Linked DNA regions of Thioclava sp. GXIMD2076. The protein of the gene in region 2 interacts with the protein of the main gene of each other region in a pairwise test. Links are inferred from orthologs where the notes say so. Each region holds a gene or a part of one and is shown on either strand. Other genes may lie near its edges.

Region 1 (7,116 bases), 500 kb from region 2 along the record:
CATCGGGGCGCTCTATCCAGTCGCTGGGCATTGCGCCCGATATCGTCGTGGCACAGCCCACGCCGGTCGCGAATGCGGATGATGAGGCCAATACCGACAGCAACCAGATGCGGTCGGAAGCGGATCTGCGCGGCGTGCTGAGCAATGACTCGATGACCGATGACGAGAAGAAGCAGGCCGAGGAAGAGATGAAGCGGGCCGAGGATGCGGCGGAGCTGCGCAAGGAAGACTACCAGCTTGCCTACGCCATCGACATTCTCAAGGGTCTGAGCGCCATCGCACCGGAAGTGGCAACCAAAGCCGCCGAAGATGCGACCGAGGCGCCGGCCGCAACACCCGAAAAGGCCGATGCCAAAAAATGACCAATCGGGGCCCTGCGGGGCCCCTTTTCTTTCAAGGACGACGGATATGCAGGATTATAGCACTCTCCCCTATCGCCCCTGTGTCGGCATCGTGCTGATCAATAAGGACGGGTTGATCTGGGCGGGCAAGCGCATCGATAGCAAGGCAGACGCATGGCAGATGCCGCAAGGCGGTATCGACGATGGCGAGAAACCCAAGGAAGCCGGTCTGCGCGAGCTCTGGGAAGAGACCGGCGTAACGGCGGATCTGGTCGAGAAGCTGGCCAAGACCGAAGACTGGGTGACCTATGACTTGCCCGAAGAACTGTTGGGCAAAGCATGGGGCGGTAAATATCGCGGCCAGAAACAGAAATGGTTCGCCTTCCGCTATCTGGGCGACGATAGCGTCTTCAACATCGCAACCGAACATCCCGAATTCTCGGAATGGGGCTGGAAAAGCTCGGCCGAGCTGATCGCCTCGATCGTGCCGTTCAAACGCGGGGTCTATGAGGCCGTGCTGGGCGAGTTCAAATATCTCGTGAAATGATCACGCGGGTTGCTGCGCGAGGGTGATTGCATCGCGCAGCGCCTCCGCTTGGGCAAGCGTCATCAGACTGCGATTGGCCTGCGCCGGATCGGGCTGCGGGTAATCCGCGCGGAAATGCCCGCCACGGCTCTCGCGGCGCCCGTGAGCGGCACAGGCGATCAGGGTTGCCGTGGCCAGCATATTGCGCAAAGCGGTATTCTCTTCTCCCTGCGAGAGCATCTGAAGCGTCCTGATTGTCGCCTCTAGCCCCTCGCGGTTCCGCACGACCCCTACCCCATCGGTCATTGCCTGCCGCAATCGGGCGATTTTCGCCATATCGGGCTGGCTGCCGCCTTGCGGAAACTCGAGCACCAGCTCCGGCGCGGAGCGGGCAGAGAGCCCTTCTACGATATCATCGGCACAGATCCGGCCGTAGACGAGCGCCTCCAGAAGCCCGTTCGAGGCCAGACGGTTGGCACCATGTAAACCGGTGGAAGAAGCCTCGCCGCAGACCCAGAGCCCGTCAAGGCTACTGCGCCCCTGCGCATCGACCGCAATCCCGCCCATATGGTAATGGGCGGCCGGTGCCACCGGAATGGGCTGCACTGCAGGATCGATCCCCGCCGCCATACAGGCCTGCGCCACAGCCGGAAACCGCGCATGGATCTCGGCGCCCAGCACCTGCCGCGTGTCCAGAACGGGCACGCGCCCTGCCTGATATTCACGGTAGACGGCCCGCGCCACGATATCGCGCGGTGCAAGCTCGGCATCGGGATGTTCACCCAGCATGAAGCGCTGACCGAGCGAATTCACAAGGATTGCGCCTTCGCCGCGCAGGGCCTCGGTTGCCAGCGGCGCAGGGTCCAGCCCGACCGCGATGGCGGTAGGATGGAACTGCACGAATTCGGCATCGGCAATCACCGCCCCTGCCCGCGCGGCCATGCCGATCACCTGCCCTCGGATTCGTGCCGGATTGGTGGTGACCGCGTAAAGACCGCCGGAACCTCCCCCTGCCAGCAGGGTCGCAGGCGCATGGATAGCGAGGCTCCCCGAAGGCTGGTCCGCGCGGGTCAGGCGCACCCCCGTTACCCGCTTCCCCGTCGTCAGAAGATCGACTGCCATCACACCTTCAAGCACCTGAATCGACGGCGTGGCGCGCACCTTGGCAATCAGGCTCTGCATTATTTCGCGCCCTGCCTGATCGCCTTTCACGCGCACCACGCGCGCCGCCGAATGGGCCGCCTCGCGCGACATGACATAGCCGCCCTGTGCGTCGCGGTCGAAGGGCGCACCGATATCGGTCAGCTGGAGGATATGACGCGCGGCTTCTGCCGTCACCATGTTCGCGATCTCGGGCAAGACGGTCCCTGCCCCAGCGATTTCAGTATCGCGGGCATGGGCTTCAGGGCTGTCGGAGGCATCCATCGCCGCCGCAACTCCACCTTGTGCCCAAGCGGAAGATGCCCCCTCGCCCAATTTTTCGGGCGAAATCAACACCACCGGCTGCGGTGCCAAACGCAAGGCCGCATAAAGCGCGCCAAGCCCCGCACCGACGATCACGACGCGGTCCGTCCGATGGATGGTCACTTCGTGACAGCCCTGGACAGCTCGATCATCCGCTCGACTGCGATGCGCGCCTTACCGGCCACCAGCGGATCGACCTCGACCGCCTCGCTGCCCGTATGCAGAGCCCAGAGAATTTTCTCTAGCGTGATCTTCTTCATATAGGGGCACATATTGCACGGGCCGGTAAATTCGATCTCGGGCAGGGCATCCGATATATTGGATGCCATCGAGCATTCGGTCACCAGCATTGCCTTGGCCGGCTTATGGGTGGTGACATAGTCGATGATCCCGCTGGTCGAACCGGAATAATCGCAAGCATCGACCACGTCAGGCGGGCATTCAGGATGCGCGATGATCGTGGTGTCGGGATTCATAGCGCGGAATTCATTGATATCTTCCGGTGTATATTGCTCGTGCACGATGCAGGAGCCCTCCCACCAGACGATATTTTTCTGCGGCACCATATTGGCCACGTTCTGCGCCAGATACTGATCCGGCGTCATGATGATCGTGTCTCCAGGAAGAGCTGCCACGATCTGCGCGGCATTGGATGAAGTGCAGCAGATATCGGAGGCGGCCTTCACCTCGGCGGTGGTGTTCACATAGGACACGACAGGCGCACCCGGATATTTTGCGCGCATCTGCGCGATACCGTCGGCAGTAATGCTTTCCGCCAGCGAACAGCCCGCCTCGACATCGGGGATCAGCACGGTCTTGGCCGGATTGAGGATCTTCGAGGTTTCGGCCATGAAATGCACGCCGCACTGGACAATGATCTCAGCCTCGACCTTGGTGGCCTCGATGGCCAGTTGCAGGCTGTCACCCACAACATCTGCCACTCCGTGATAGATCTCCGGCGTCATATAGTTATGCGCCAGAATGACCGCATTTTTCTCGGCTTTCAGCTTGTTGATCGCGGCGATATAGGGCGCGTAGCGCACGAAATCCGGAAACGGGATCACCCGATCCATCTTCGCGTGAATATCGGACATGGATTGCGCCAGCTCGACCGAGGGTGTCAGATCGTAAACCTCGGCAAGCTGCGCGCGCATCGCGGTAAAATCAAGCATGGCTTCCTCCCAGACCCCTCACTCGGGCTGGGCTTTACGCTATTTCCTCTCTGAATTGAACGAAAAAATAACGATCAGCCAATGTTTTACCAAATAGTCAGCGTTTCCAGATCGCGTTCTCGCCCAGTTTGGCGATGAAGGCGGCGTGGGCCGCAGCCTCTTCATCGGTCAGCCGCGAGGGCAGAACATGAGGGCGCGGCGAGGGTCGCCAGATCTCGGAGGGGCCGCTTGTTTGGCCACCCTGTTCGAGGTTCAGACCGAAGCCTGGCTGGCGGCCACCGATCAGTTCGAGATAGACCTCGGCCAGAATTTCACTATCGAGAAGCGCGCCGTGCAGCGTCCGCGAGGAGTTGTCGATCGAAAACCGGCGGCAGAGCGCATCGAGCGTCGCAGGCGAGCCCGGGAACTTGCGCCGCGCCATGGCAAGCGTGTCGACCGCGCGGTCATCAGCGATCAACGGTTTTTTGACCCAGCCCAGTTCGGCATTGAGAAAACGCATATCGAACTTCGCATTATGGATCACGAGCTTTGAATCCGGTCCAATGAAATCCAGAAAATCCTGAGCAATCTCGATGAATTTGGGCTTGTCGGACAAGAATTCCTCACCCAGCCCATGAACCTGGAATGCCTCGGTCGGCATATCGCGCTCGGGATTGATATATTGATGATAGGTCTTGCCCGTCGGCATATGGTTGAAAAGCTCCACCGCGCCGATCTCGACGATCCGGTGGCCTTCATTCGGCTCGAACCCCGTGGTTTCGGTATCGAGAACGATCTCACGCATGCGGCTTCTCCCTGATCTGGTCTATGAGGCGTCGCACATCTCGGGCCGTGGTTTCAAGGTCCAGCGTCTCGATGACATAATCGGCGCGGGCGCGTTTTTCGGCATCCGGCAGCTGTTTGGCACGGATCATCTCGAATTGCTCGGGTGACATTGTTCCACGTGAAAGAACACGCGCGCGCTGGATCTCGGGCGGGGCCGTGACCACCAGAACGGCGTCACAGACCTGATCCGCGCCGGTCTCGAACAGGAGCGGAATATCAAGAAGCAGGATCGGTGCATTTGCATGGTCCGCGATAAACCCCGTGCGCGAGGCCGCCGTGAGCGGATGGACGATAGCCTCGATACGGGCAAGGGCAGCGGGATCGGCCTTCAGCACTTCCCTGAGAGCACCGCGATCCACCATCCCGTCAACTACTGCTTGCGGATAAAGAGCGGCAATAGGCGCCACTGCGGCGCCGTGCTTGCCATAGAGCTGATGCACGGTGGCATCCGCATCCCAAACAGGCACACCGTTATTCATAAAAAAGGATGACGTCGTCGATTTTCCCATCCCGATGGAGCCGGTTAACCCCAAGATGAAGGGACGGCTCATTTGCCCAGCACTTCCGCGCGCAGGGCATCTGTCACCTCGGGTGTCTGGCCGAACCAGCGCTCGAATCCCGGACGGCCCTGATGCAGCAACATGCCCAGACCATCAACGATCTTGCAGCCCCGCGCCTGCGCCTTCTGCAGGAAGGCCGTCACCAGAGGCACATAGACGATATCGGTGGCCAGAGCAGTACCTGGCAGCAGATCAAGAGAGATATCAAAAGGTGGCTGGCCTGCCATACCCAGAGATGTGGTGTTGATCGCTGTAGCCACTCCGTCGAAAATCGACGCGGAATCAGCCCAATCATAGACCTTCACCTTGGGACCGAAGGCTTCGGCAAGCGCTTCGGCACGCGCCCTTGTGCGGTTACACAGACGGATTTCCGGTGCGCCCGCCTCCAGAAGCGAGACAATGATCGCCCGTGATGCCCCACCCGCGCCGAGAACAGCCGCCGGACCCGCGCCAGGCTCCCACTCAGGGGCGGATTGCTTCAGATTGGCGATGAACCCGAACCCGTCGGTGTTATCGGCATGGATGCGGCCATCCGCGCCCAGAACCAGCGTATTGGCCGACCCGATCAGTCGCGCGCGTTCGGTGACCTCATCGGCGAGCGCAAGCGCGGCCTCCTTATGCGGAATGGTGATGTTGCAGCCCACAAACCCCGCCTTGTGTAGACCGCGCAGCACGGGTTCGAGATCCTCCGGTGCCACATCCATCGGCACATAATGTCCTGCCAGCCCGTATTGGCGCAGCCAGTAGCCATGCAAGGCCGGTGACAGCGAATGCGAGATCGGATGTCCGATCACCCCTGCAAGCGGGATCTTTTTATGGCTCATGTCGTCAGCTCCCCCCGCGCACGCAGCCAGTTCAGAAGCTCCATCAATGGCAGCCCCAGAACATGGAAGTAATCGCCTTCCACCTTGGAAAACAAGCGCACGCCTTCCTCTTCGAGCTTGTAGCAGCCCACCGCATGGCGGATCGAGTCCCAATTTCGAGTGACATAATCCTTGATGAAGGCCTCGGACAGCTCGTGCATCGTCAGCCGCACCACACCGATATGCCGCCACAGGGGCTCGTTGTCGCGCACGATGACAGCGGCGGAGAGAAGTTTATGCGTTTTGCCCGAGAGCGCCGCCAGATGCGCCATCGCCTCTTCGGGCGTCTCCGGCTTGGAAAAGGTCCGGCCATCGAGATCAAGAACCTGATCAGCGCCCAGAACCATAACCCCTGCCAGATTGCGTGAGAGCTTCTTGGCTTTCATCTCGGCGAGAAAATCCGCGATATCGCGCGGCGGTGCGCCTTCGGCCTCCATCGAGGCACGGATCATCTCCTCATCGATACGGGCGGGTTTGGCCACAATTTCCAGCCCCGCATTGCGCAGCAATTGAGCCCGGATTTCGGATTGGGATGCCAAGAGAATGGGGATAGTCATGTGGATAAGCCTCTCGGTAACCGTCTGTATAAAACGGGGGATAACCCCGACCTCGGGTTTTCTCCACAATTTATGGCCGGTTCTGTCAAGTCTCAGGGTGAGTCTTCCACCTGTGAATTGAGTCTTCCCCTTGCTGTGAGCGACTCATTGGGGCAAAGTTTTCCCACCATATTATCCACAGCCCGAATCGGGGTTTGCAAACTTTGCAAAGTCTTGAAAATATAAAGAATTTCTCAATTGGGGCTTGGTTTATTCGCAATGTGGGTAAATAGCTTATCCACTGTGGATAAATCAGGGAATATCCGTGGATCCACAGTATCCACAGGGCCTATAATCAACTTCTATTCTTTCTTAATATTACTTTTATATTTAGAGAGGGGTCGGCGCCTAACACCGGAGACCGGACCATGCTGACAGCCGTGCAGGATTTTCTCGCAATCCATTATCCATGGATCAAAGCGTTCCACGTGATCTCGGTTCTGGCGTGGATGGCCGGTCTGTTCTATCTGCCGCGGCTCTATGTTTATCACGTCGAAGGGCTAAGAAAGCAGGGCGTCACCCGAGGGTCTGATATGGACCAGCTGTTCCAGCATCAGGAACGGCTTCTTCTGAAGGCGATCATGACCCCGGCGATGATCGCATCGTGGTTTTTCGGGCTCTGCTTGGTAATGATCCCCGGAGTGGTCGATTGGACGATGGCATGGTCTTGGGTGAAAGCCGCATCCGTGATCGGGATGACGGGGTTCCATCACTGGCTGTCAGGACGCCGCATAGATTTCGTGAAAGGGCAGAACCGGCATAGCGGCCG
Region 2 (8,170 bases):
GCCAAGCGCGGGGAGCGCCGCACGGAAGGTCTCGTCAGACAGCGGCTTGCCCGTGAGGAGCGCCTCGAAACCGCTGGCGCGTTTGGGGGTGCCGGCCATGCCGCCGAATGCCACGCGGGCCGACGCGATGGTCTTTCCGTCGAGCGTCAGGTTGAAGGCCGCGCAAACGGCGGAGATGTCCTGATCGAAGCGCTTCGACAGCTTATAGGCACGGAAATGGGACGCGGATTTGGGGAAGGAGATGCTTTCGACAAACTCGCCCTGTTGGCGGTCCTGTTTGCCGTAATCGAGGAAGAAGTCCTCGAGGGGTAGCTCGCGGCGCGTGTCGCCCTGGCGCAGGGTGAGCGTGGCGCCAAGCGCGATGAGCGCGGGGGGCGTGTCGCCGATGGGCGAGCCATTGGCGATATTGCCGCCCAGGGTCGCGGCCTGCCGCACCTGCTCGGAGGCGAAGCGTCGCAGAAGTTCGGCGAGGCTTGGCAGATGCGGCGCGACCGCGTGACGGAGGGCCGCGATGGTGGTTGCAGCGCCGATGGTGAAATGGGTGTCGGTTTCCATAATTAGGGCGAGGTCCGCGCATTGGCCGAGGAAGGCCACAAGCGGCAGATCCTGCAGCTTTTTGGTGACCCAGAGCCCGACATCGGTGGCACCGCCGATCAGCGTGGCCTGCGGGTGGGCGAGATACCAATCTGCCAGTTCTTTTGTGGAGCGGGGGAGGAAGGGAGGCTGTCTGCCTCCCTCTGGACCTTCGGTCCATTCACCCTCCGAGGATATTTCAGGACGCTGGAAGGGGGTGTCCATCCAGTCGGGTGCAGGCGCGTTGGCGGCCGCCTGGGCTGCGCGCAGAATCGGGGCATAGCCCGTGCAACGGCAGAGATTGCCGGCCAGAAGATCATCATGGTCGTGCTGGTTGTTCTGGTGCGCGCAGGCGAGAGAGGCGATGAAGCCCGGGGTGCAGAAGCCGCACTGGCTGCCGTGATGGGTGATCATGGCGTCCTGCACGGGATGGCATTGGCCTTGGGGACCGGTGATGCCTTCGACCGTGCGCAGAGCGCGGCCATGGAGTTGCGGCATCATCAGGAGGCAGGCATTGAGGGGTCTGGAGCGATCGGCATCGGTCACGATCACCGTGCAGGCACCGCAATCGCCTTCGTTACAGCCTTCTTTTGTTCCGGTCAGCCCTTCCGCGCGTAACCAGTCCAGCACCGATTGCGTCGGGTCGCTGATTGCGACCTGGCGGGTTTCTCCGTTGAGAAGAAACGTGATATCCATGAGAAGACTTTCGCCACGGTACAGCTGTGAAGTGCGGCCCCGCCCGATGTGGCGTAGAACGGGGGCGCGGTTCTGGGATGCGTGAACCTGTGCTCAGAAAAGCTTGGCCTGTGGGGCGGGTGCAAGGCTGAACTGACGGTTTGCGCCAGAATGGCGGGCGGAATGCCTTCAAATTGTGCGCATTGCCTGAAGAGTGGTCAATTGGAAATTCGCCTTGGTGGGTGGGGCGGGTGAAATTTGACCGGCCTTCCGCGTGATCGGCCTTTTCGCAGCCGCGCGGGCCGCATAGATTGGAGGGATGACAGAGCCTCGATTCATCCATCTCCGCGTCCATACCGAATATTCGCTTCTCGAGGGCGCCGTGCCCGTGAAGAAGCTGATCAAGATGTGCGATGCGGCCAATATGCCCGCAGTCGCTGTCACCGATACCAATGCGATGTTTTCCGCACTGGAGTTTTCGGTCACGGCCAAGGGGGCAGGGTTGCAGCCTATCCTGGGCTGTCAGGTCTCGCTGGCCTATGATCCGGCGCGTCCGGGCGAGAAGATCCGGTTGCCGGCACCGGTGGTGCTCCTTGCGCAGAACGAGAAGGGCTACGAGAACCTGATGGAGCTCTCGACCTGTCTTTATGTCGGCAAACATGGGGATCTGGTGCAAGTCACCACCGAACAGCTGGAACGGCATGCAGAGGGCATTATCTGTCTGAGCGGTGGGGCCGAGGGGCCGGTGGGCAAATTCCTCCAAGCCGGTCAGCCCGAACGGGCGCGGGCGCTGATGGAAGAGCTGGCGCGCATCTATGCGGGACGGTTCTATGTGGAGCTGCAGCGCCACCCGGGCGAGGACGGGCGCGCGATGGAGGCCGAGCGGCTGACCGAGCGCGGCTTTGTCGAGATGGCCTACGAGATGGGGCTGCCACTGGTGGCAACCAATGATGTCTTTTTCCCCAAGCCCGAGATGTATGAGGCGCATGATGCGCTGATCTGCATCGGCGAGGGGGCCTATGTGGATCAGGCCGATCCGCGCAGGCGCCTGACGCCTGCCCATTATTTTAAATCCGAAGCCGAGATGGTCGCGCTGTTCGCGGACCTGCCCGAGGCCGTGGAGAATACGGTCGAGATCGCCCGGCGCTGCGCCTATGGCGCTTCGAAAATCGATCCGATCTTGCCGAAATTCGCCGATGACGAGATCGAGGAATTGCGCAAGCAGTCCTGGGAGGGTCTGCGCAAGCGTCTGGAGGTGATCGAGGCGGCGGCGCCTGTGGAGGAATACGAGGAACGGCTGAAATTCGAGCTCGGGATCATCGAGCAGATGGGCTTTCCGGGCTATTTCCTGATCGTGGCCGATTTCATCAAATGGTCGAAGGCCCATGATATTCCGATCGGTCCGGGGCGGGGTTCGGGGGCGGGCTCGCTTGTGGCCTATGCGCTGACCATCACCGACCTTGATCCTTTGCGCTACTCGCTCCTGTTCGAGCGGTTCCTGAATCCCGAGCGGGTTTCGATGCCCGACTTCGATATCGATTTCTGCATGGATCGTCGCGAGGAGACGATCAAATATGTGCAGCAGAAATACGGGCGCGAGAAGGTGGGGCAGATCATCACCTTCGGTGCGCTGCTCTCGAAAGCCGCCGTGCGCGATGTGGGGCGTGTGTTGCAGATGTCCTTCGGGCAGGTGGACCGCCTGTCGAAGATGATCCCCGTCGAGGGGGTGAAACCTGTCTCGATCGAGAAGGCGCTGGCCGACGAGCCGCGTCTGCGCGAGGCCGCAAAGAACGAAGAGGTGGTCGCCCGCCTTCTGAAATATGCCCAGCAGGTCGAAGGGCTCTTGCGCAATGCCTCGACCCACGCGGCGGGTGTGGTGATCGGGGACCGTCCGCTGGACCGGCTCGTGCCGCTCTATCAGGATCCGCGCTCGGATATGCCCGCGACCCAGTTCAATATGAAATGGGTCGAGAGCGCCGGGCTCGTGAAGTTCGACTTCTTGGGTCTGAAGACGCTGACCGTCGTGCAATCGGCGATGAACCTGATCTTCAAATCGGGCAGGCCGCTCCATGTGGATGCGCATGGCAATACGCTTTACGAGCCGGCGCCGGGCGGGGAAAACCAGATCAACCTTGTGCCTCTGGATGACCAGAAGACCTATGATCTTTACTCGGCGGCGCATACGGTCGCGGTGTTCCAGGTGGAATCCGAGGGCATGAAATCGGCGCTCCGGCAGATGAAGCCCACCTGTATCGAGGATATCGTGGCGCTTGTCGCGCTCTATCGTCCGGGTCCGATGGAGAATATCCCGACCTATTGCGATGTGAAACACGGGCGCAAGCCATTGGAGTCGGTGCATAAGACCATTGACCATATCTTGGCCGAGACGCAGGGCATTATCGTTTATCAGGAACAGGTGATGCAGATCGCGCAGGAGATGGCGGGCTATACGCTGGGCGGCGCCGACCTTCTGCGCCGCGCGATGGGTAAGAAGATCAAGGAGGCGATGGATGCCGAGCGCCCGAAATTTGAATCGGGGGCGGCGAAAAACGGGGTCGATAAGAAAAAGGCCTCGGAGGTGTTCGACCTTCTGGAGAAATTCGCCAATTACGGCTTCAACAAATCCCACGCCGCCGCTTATGCGGTGGTCAGCTATTACACCGCTTGGCTGAAGGCCAATCATCCTGTCGAGTTCATGGGCGGGGTGATGAATTGCGATATCCATCTGACCGAGAAACTTGCGATCTATGCACAGGAGGTCAAGAAGGGCTTGGGCGCGGAGATCGTGCCGCCTTGCGTCAACCGCTCGCTCTCGACCTTTGATGTGGTGGACCAGAAGCTGGTTTACGCATTGGGCGCGCTGAAGAATGTGGGCGTCGAGGCGATGGAACTGATCGTGCAGGCACGGCAGGTGGAGGGGAAGGACAAGCCCTTCCGTGACCTCTTCGATTTCGCGCGCCGCGTTGATCTGAAGCGGGTTGGCAAGCGGCCGCTGGAGATGCTGGCGCGGGCGGGAGCCTTTGACCAGCTGGACCCCAACCGCAAGCGGGTGTTCCAGTCGCTCGACAGCCTTGTGGCATGGTCGGGGGCGGTGGTCGAGGCCAAGAATTCGGCGCAGGTGTCGCTCTTTGGCGATGCGGGCGATGATCTGCCGCCGCCGCGTATGGCCGATACCGATGACTGGTTGCCGGGCGAGAAACTGGCCGAGGAGCATAAAGCGATCGGCTTCTATCTCTCGGGCCATCCGCTGGAAGATTATATGCCTGCGCTCAAGCGCAAGAAGGTGATGACCCTCGACGAGATCCATGCCAAGGCGGTAGGCGGGCCCTTTGCGGCGAAGATCGCGGGGGAAGTCGCCTCCGTGCGCGAGAAGAAATCGGCCAAGGGTAACCGCTTTGCCTTTGTGGCGCTCTCGGATGCGTCTGGGCCCTATGAGGTGGCCTTCTGGTCCGAGGCGCTGGAGGCCTGCCGTCCGGTGCTCGAGACGGGGCGTCTTCTGGTGCTCAACGTCAAGGTCGAGGTGGATGGCGAGTCGGTGCGTATGGTGGCGGGCTCTGCCAGCCCCGTCGATACGATGGTGGCCGATGCCGGTGGCACGGGGCTGATGATCCATGTGGAAACCCCCGAGGCCGTGCCTTCGATTGCCTCGCTGCTGACGCGGCTCGAAGAGGAGGGCAAGGTGCGCTCGCGCGGACCGATCAGTTTCACGGTGTTCGATGCCGAGAAGAATTGCCGCTACGAGCTGGCCACGGGGCGGGATTTCCCGGTGAACCCGCAGATCAAGGGGGCGATCCGCTCCCTGCGCGGCGTGTCGATGGTGGAAGAGATCTGAGGGCGGGGTCGATTTCCTCGGGGCCATCGAGGCCCCGAAGAAATCGGTCAGGCCGCGCGCGGGCGCGACCTTCCTGCTGCCTTATCCCCAGGTCGGGTGGAAGCGGTTGGTTGGGCTGAGCGTGAAGATCTCGCAGCCATCCGCCGTGACACCCACGCAATGTTCGAACTGTGCCGAGAGCGATTTATCGCGGGTGACGGCGGTCCAGTCATCGGCCAGCACCTTGGTATCGGGACGGCCCAGATTGACCATCGGCTCGATGGTGAAAATCATGCCTTCCTCGAGCACGGCCCCCGAGCCCGCGCGGCCATAATGCAGCACATTCGGCGGTGCGTGGAAGACGCGGCCTACGCCATGGCCGCAGAAATCGCGCACCACGCTCATACGGTTGGCCTCGACATATTTCTGGATCGCATGGCCGATATCGCCGAACGTATTGCCCGGCTTCACCTGTTCGATGCCGATCATGAGCGCGTCATAGGTGACCTGGATCAGGCGTTCGGATTTGCGCGAGAGATTGCCCGCCACATACATGCGCGAGCTGTCACCATACCAGCCATCCTTGATGACGGTGATGTCAATATTGAGGATGTCGCCATCCTTGATCACCTTGTCACCCGGGATGCCGTGGCAGACGACGTGATTGACCGAGATGCAGGAGGCATGCTGGTAGCCGCGATAACCGATCGTTGCCGAAGTGGTGCCGAGTTCCTCGACGCGCTTGCGGATGAAGGTTTCCAGATCCATCGTGGTGATGCCGGGGCGGACATGCTGGGCCACCTCGTCGAGGATCTGCGAGGTCACCGCACAGGCGGCGCGGATGCCGTCAAAATCATCCGTGGTATTATAGATGCGGATCCCGTCTTTCGTCACGCGGCCTTGGGCTTCATCCACCGGCTCTCTCCTTCAATCGCTTATGCCGTAGTTAATCACAAAATGATGCCATGACTAGGGCTTGGGCTTTTCGCTTATGTCAACCCGGCCTATACCTGTGCACAAAGGAGATAAACCCATGTCTGACGCGAAGAAGCCCAATCCCACTGCTGCTATCCTCATCATCGGGGATGAAATCCTGTCGGGCCGTACCCGCGAGGGCAATGCCTATTATCTGGCAGGCGAGCTGACCAAGGCGGGGATCGACCTGAAGGAAGTGCGCATCGTGTCCGATGATCAGGACCAGATCGTGGGCGCGATCCATGCGCTGTCGAAAGCCTATGACACGCTTTTCACCTCCGGTGGCATCGGGCCGACCCATGACGATATCACCGCCGATGCGGTGGGTGTGGCTTTTGGCGCGAAGGTCGATGTGCGCGACGATGCCAAAGCGCTGCTGGCCGCGCATTACGCCCAACGCGGGGCGGAGTTCACGCCGGCGCGGATGCGGATGGCGCGGATCCCCGAAGGGGCCACGCTGATCGACAATCCCGTCTCCGTCGCGCCCGGCTTCACCATGGGCAATGTGCATGTGATGGCGGGCGTGCCCAATGTGTTCCAGGCGATGGTGGCAAGCGTGCTGCCCACGCTCACGGGCGGTGCGCCGGTCCTGTCGCGCAGCCTGCGGGTGCCGCGCCCCGAATCCGAGATTGCCGAGCCTTTGCGGGATCTGGCCGAGACCTATTCCGACCTGTCCTTCGGGTCTTATCCCTTTGTAACGGATGGAAATTACGGCGTGAATCTTGTGGTGCGCGGGCAGGACGAGACGCGGCTCGAGACCGCCTTCGCCGAGCTACAATCGGCGTTTTCGGAGGGGCAATGACCTCTGGCACCGCGACCGGCTTTTATGAATTGATCGACGCCACATGGCCTGCCGCAGCCTTCCATAGGGCGGGCGGCTTTGTGGTGCGCGATGGCAAGGGGGGCGGCAGCCGTGTAAGCTCGGCAAGCCTCGAGGTGCCACTCTCCGAGGCCGATCCGGAGGCTGCGATTGCCTGCCATCGCGCTCTCGGGCAGCCGGTCAAGTTCCAGATCCGCGAAGGTCACGAGGCGCTCGACGCAATGCTGGAGGCGCGGGGCTATGAGTGTTTCGATCCGTCGCTTGTCTATCGTGCCCCCGTCGTGACTTTTCCGCAGGACATCCCCGAACTGGCGGCCTTCCCGCATTGGCCGCCGCTGGCCGTGACCCGCGAGATCTTCGAGGAGGATGGCATCGATGCGGCCCGTCAGGCAGTGATGGCGCGGGCACAGGGGCCTGCTTGTGTCATTCTGGGCCGTAACGGGGATCGCGCGGCGGGGGCTGCTTTTGCGGCCTGTGCGGGGCGCGAGGCCATGATCCATGCGCTTACGACCCGCCCCGAGTTCCGCCGTCGTGGCGTGGCGGGCCATATTATGTCCGAGGCGGCCCGCTGGGCGGGGGCGAACGGGGCCACCGCGCTCAATCTTGTCGTGCGCGCGTCCAATACAGGGGCGATCGCGCTTTACGAACGGCTGGGGATGACCCTGCAGGGCCGCTATCATTATCGTCGGGAAATCCTATGACCATGTTTCGTTCCGCCTTGCTTTCGATTGCCCTTTCGGGGCTGGCCGTCGTTGCCGCCCGCGCCGAGCCCCTGCAGCTCGATCTGCCGGAAGATGCCACGATCAGCGCCTCCGATAGTAACCCGGCCACCGATTACAGCCTGCTGACCGGGCCGTGGACCTCTGCCGCTCCGGCTTCGGCACGGGCGCTGGAGGGCACGCGGATCGATACCGCATGGCGGCTGCGCGGCAACCAGCAGACCACGCTGCAGATCATGGCGCCCTTGCGGAGCCAGATCGAGAATGCGGGCTACAAGGTGCTTTATGATTGCGCGACCGAAGCCTGTGGCGGGTTCGATTTCCGCTACCAGCTCGATCTTCTGCCCGAGCCTGGGATGCATGTGGATCTGGGAGATTTCCTCTATCTTGCCGCGCGCAAGGGGCCGGAATATCTGGCGCTGACAGTGAGCCGCTCGTCGAATTCCGGTTTTGTGAACCTCACCACGCTGAGCGCCGGTGTGGTCGATGCCGCGCGTCCCGATAATCCGCTGCAGATTACCACAACCAAGGGGACAGGGCAGGAAAGCCGCCCCATCGGGACGCTTTTGCAGACCGAAGGTCATGGGGTTCTGGACG

Evidence for each region.
Region 1: the proteins of dnaE (region 2) and dnaQ interact in binary tests that used the Escherichia coli proteins (3 or more experiments, as listed by UniProt). The link is inferred for Thioclava sp. GXIMD2076 from one-to-one orthologs.

Annotation. Positions count from the first base shown.
Region 1 is NZ_CP149932.1:847,570-854,685, forward strand. What follows is about bases 2,445-5,443. They hold dnaQ (DNA polymerase III subunit epsilon), read right to left. Parts: upstream 4,288-5,443; coding sequence 3,601-4,287; downstream 2,445-3,600. Other genes in these bases: WDB91_RS04175 (L-aspartate oxidase), read right to left, coding at 2,445-2,448; nadA (quinolinate synthase NadA), read right to left, coding at 2,451-3,503; coaE (dephospho-CoA kinase), read right to left, coding at 4,280-4,879; WDB91_RS04195 (shikimate dehydrogenase), read right to left, coding at 4,876-5,443. In the rest of the region: WDB91_RS04165 (S41 family peptidase), read left to right, coding at 1-362; WDB91_RS04170 (RNA pyrophosphohydrolase), read left to right, coding at 409-888; more of WDB91_RS04175, read right to left, coding at 889-2,444; more of WDB91_RS04195, read right to left, coding at 5,444-5,712; WDB91_RS04200 (Maf family protein), read right to left, coding at 5,709-6,308; WDB91_RS04205 (CopD family protein), read left to right, coding at 6,716-7,116. UniProt on the Escherichia coli protein: DNA polymerase III is a complex, multichain enzyme responsible for most of the replicative synthesis in bacteria. The epsilon subunit contain the editing function and is a proofreading 3'-5' exonuclease.
Region 2 is NZ_CP149932.1:348,772-356,941, reverse strand. What follows is about bases 1,228-5,280. They hold dnaE (DNA polymerase III subunit alpha), read left to right. Parts: upstream 1,228-1,567; coding sequence 1,568-5,080; downstream 5,081-5,280. Other genes in these bases: map (type I methionyl aminopeptidase), read right to left, coding at 5,162-5,280; xdhA (xanthine dehydrogenase small subunit), read right to left, coding at 1,228-1,269. Outside these bases: more of xdhA, read right to left, coding at 1-1,227; more of map, read right to left, coding at 5,281-5,974; WDB91_RS01750 (molybdopterin-binding protein), read left to right, coding at 6,093-6,836; WDB91_RS01745 (GNAT family N-acetyltransferase), read left to right, coding at 6,833-7,555; WDB91_RS01740 (OmpA family protein), read left to right, coding at 7,552-8,170. UniProt on the Escherichia coli protein: DNA polymerase III is a complex, multichain enzyme responsible for most of the replicative synthesis in bacteria. This DNA polymerase also exhibits 3' to 5' exonuclease activity. The alpha chain is the DNA polymerase catalytic subunit.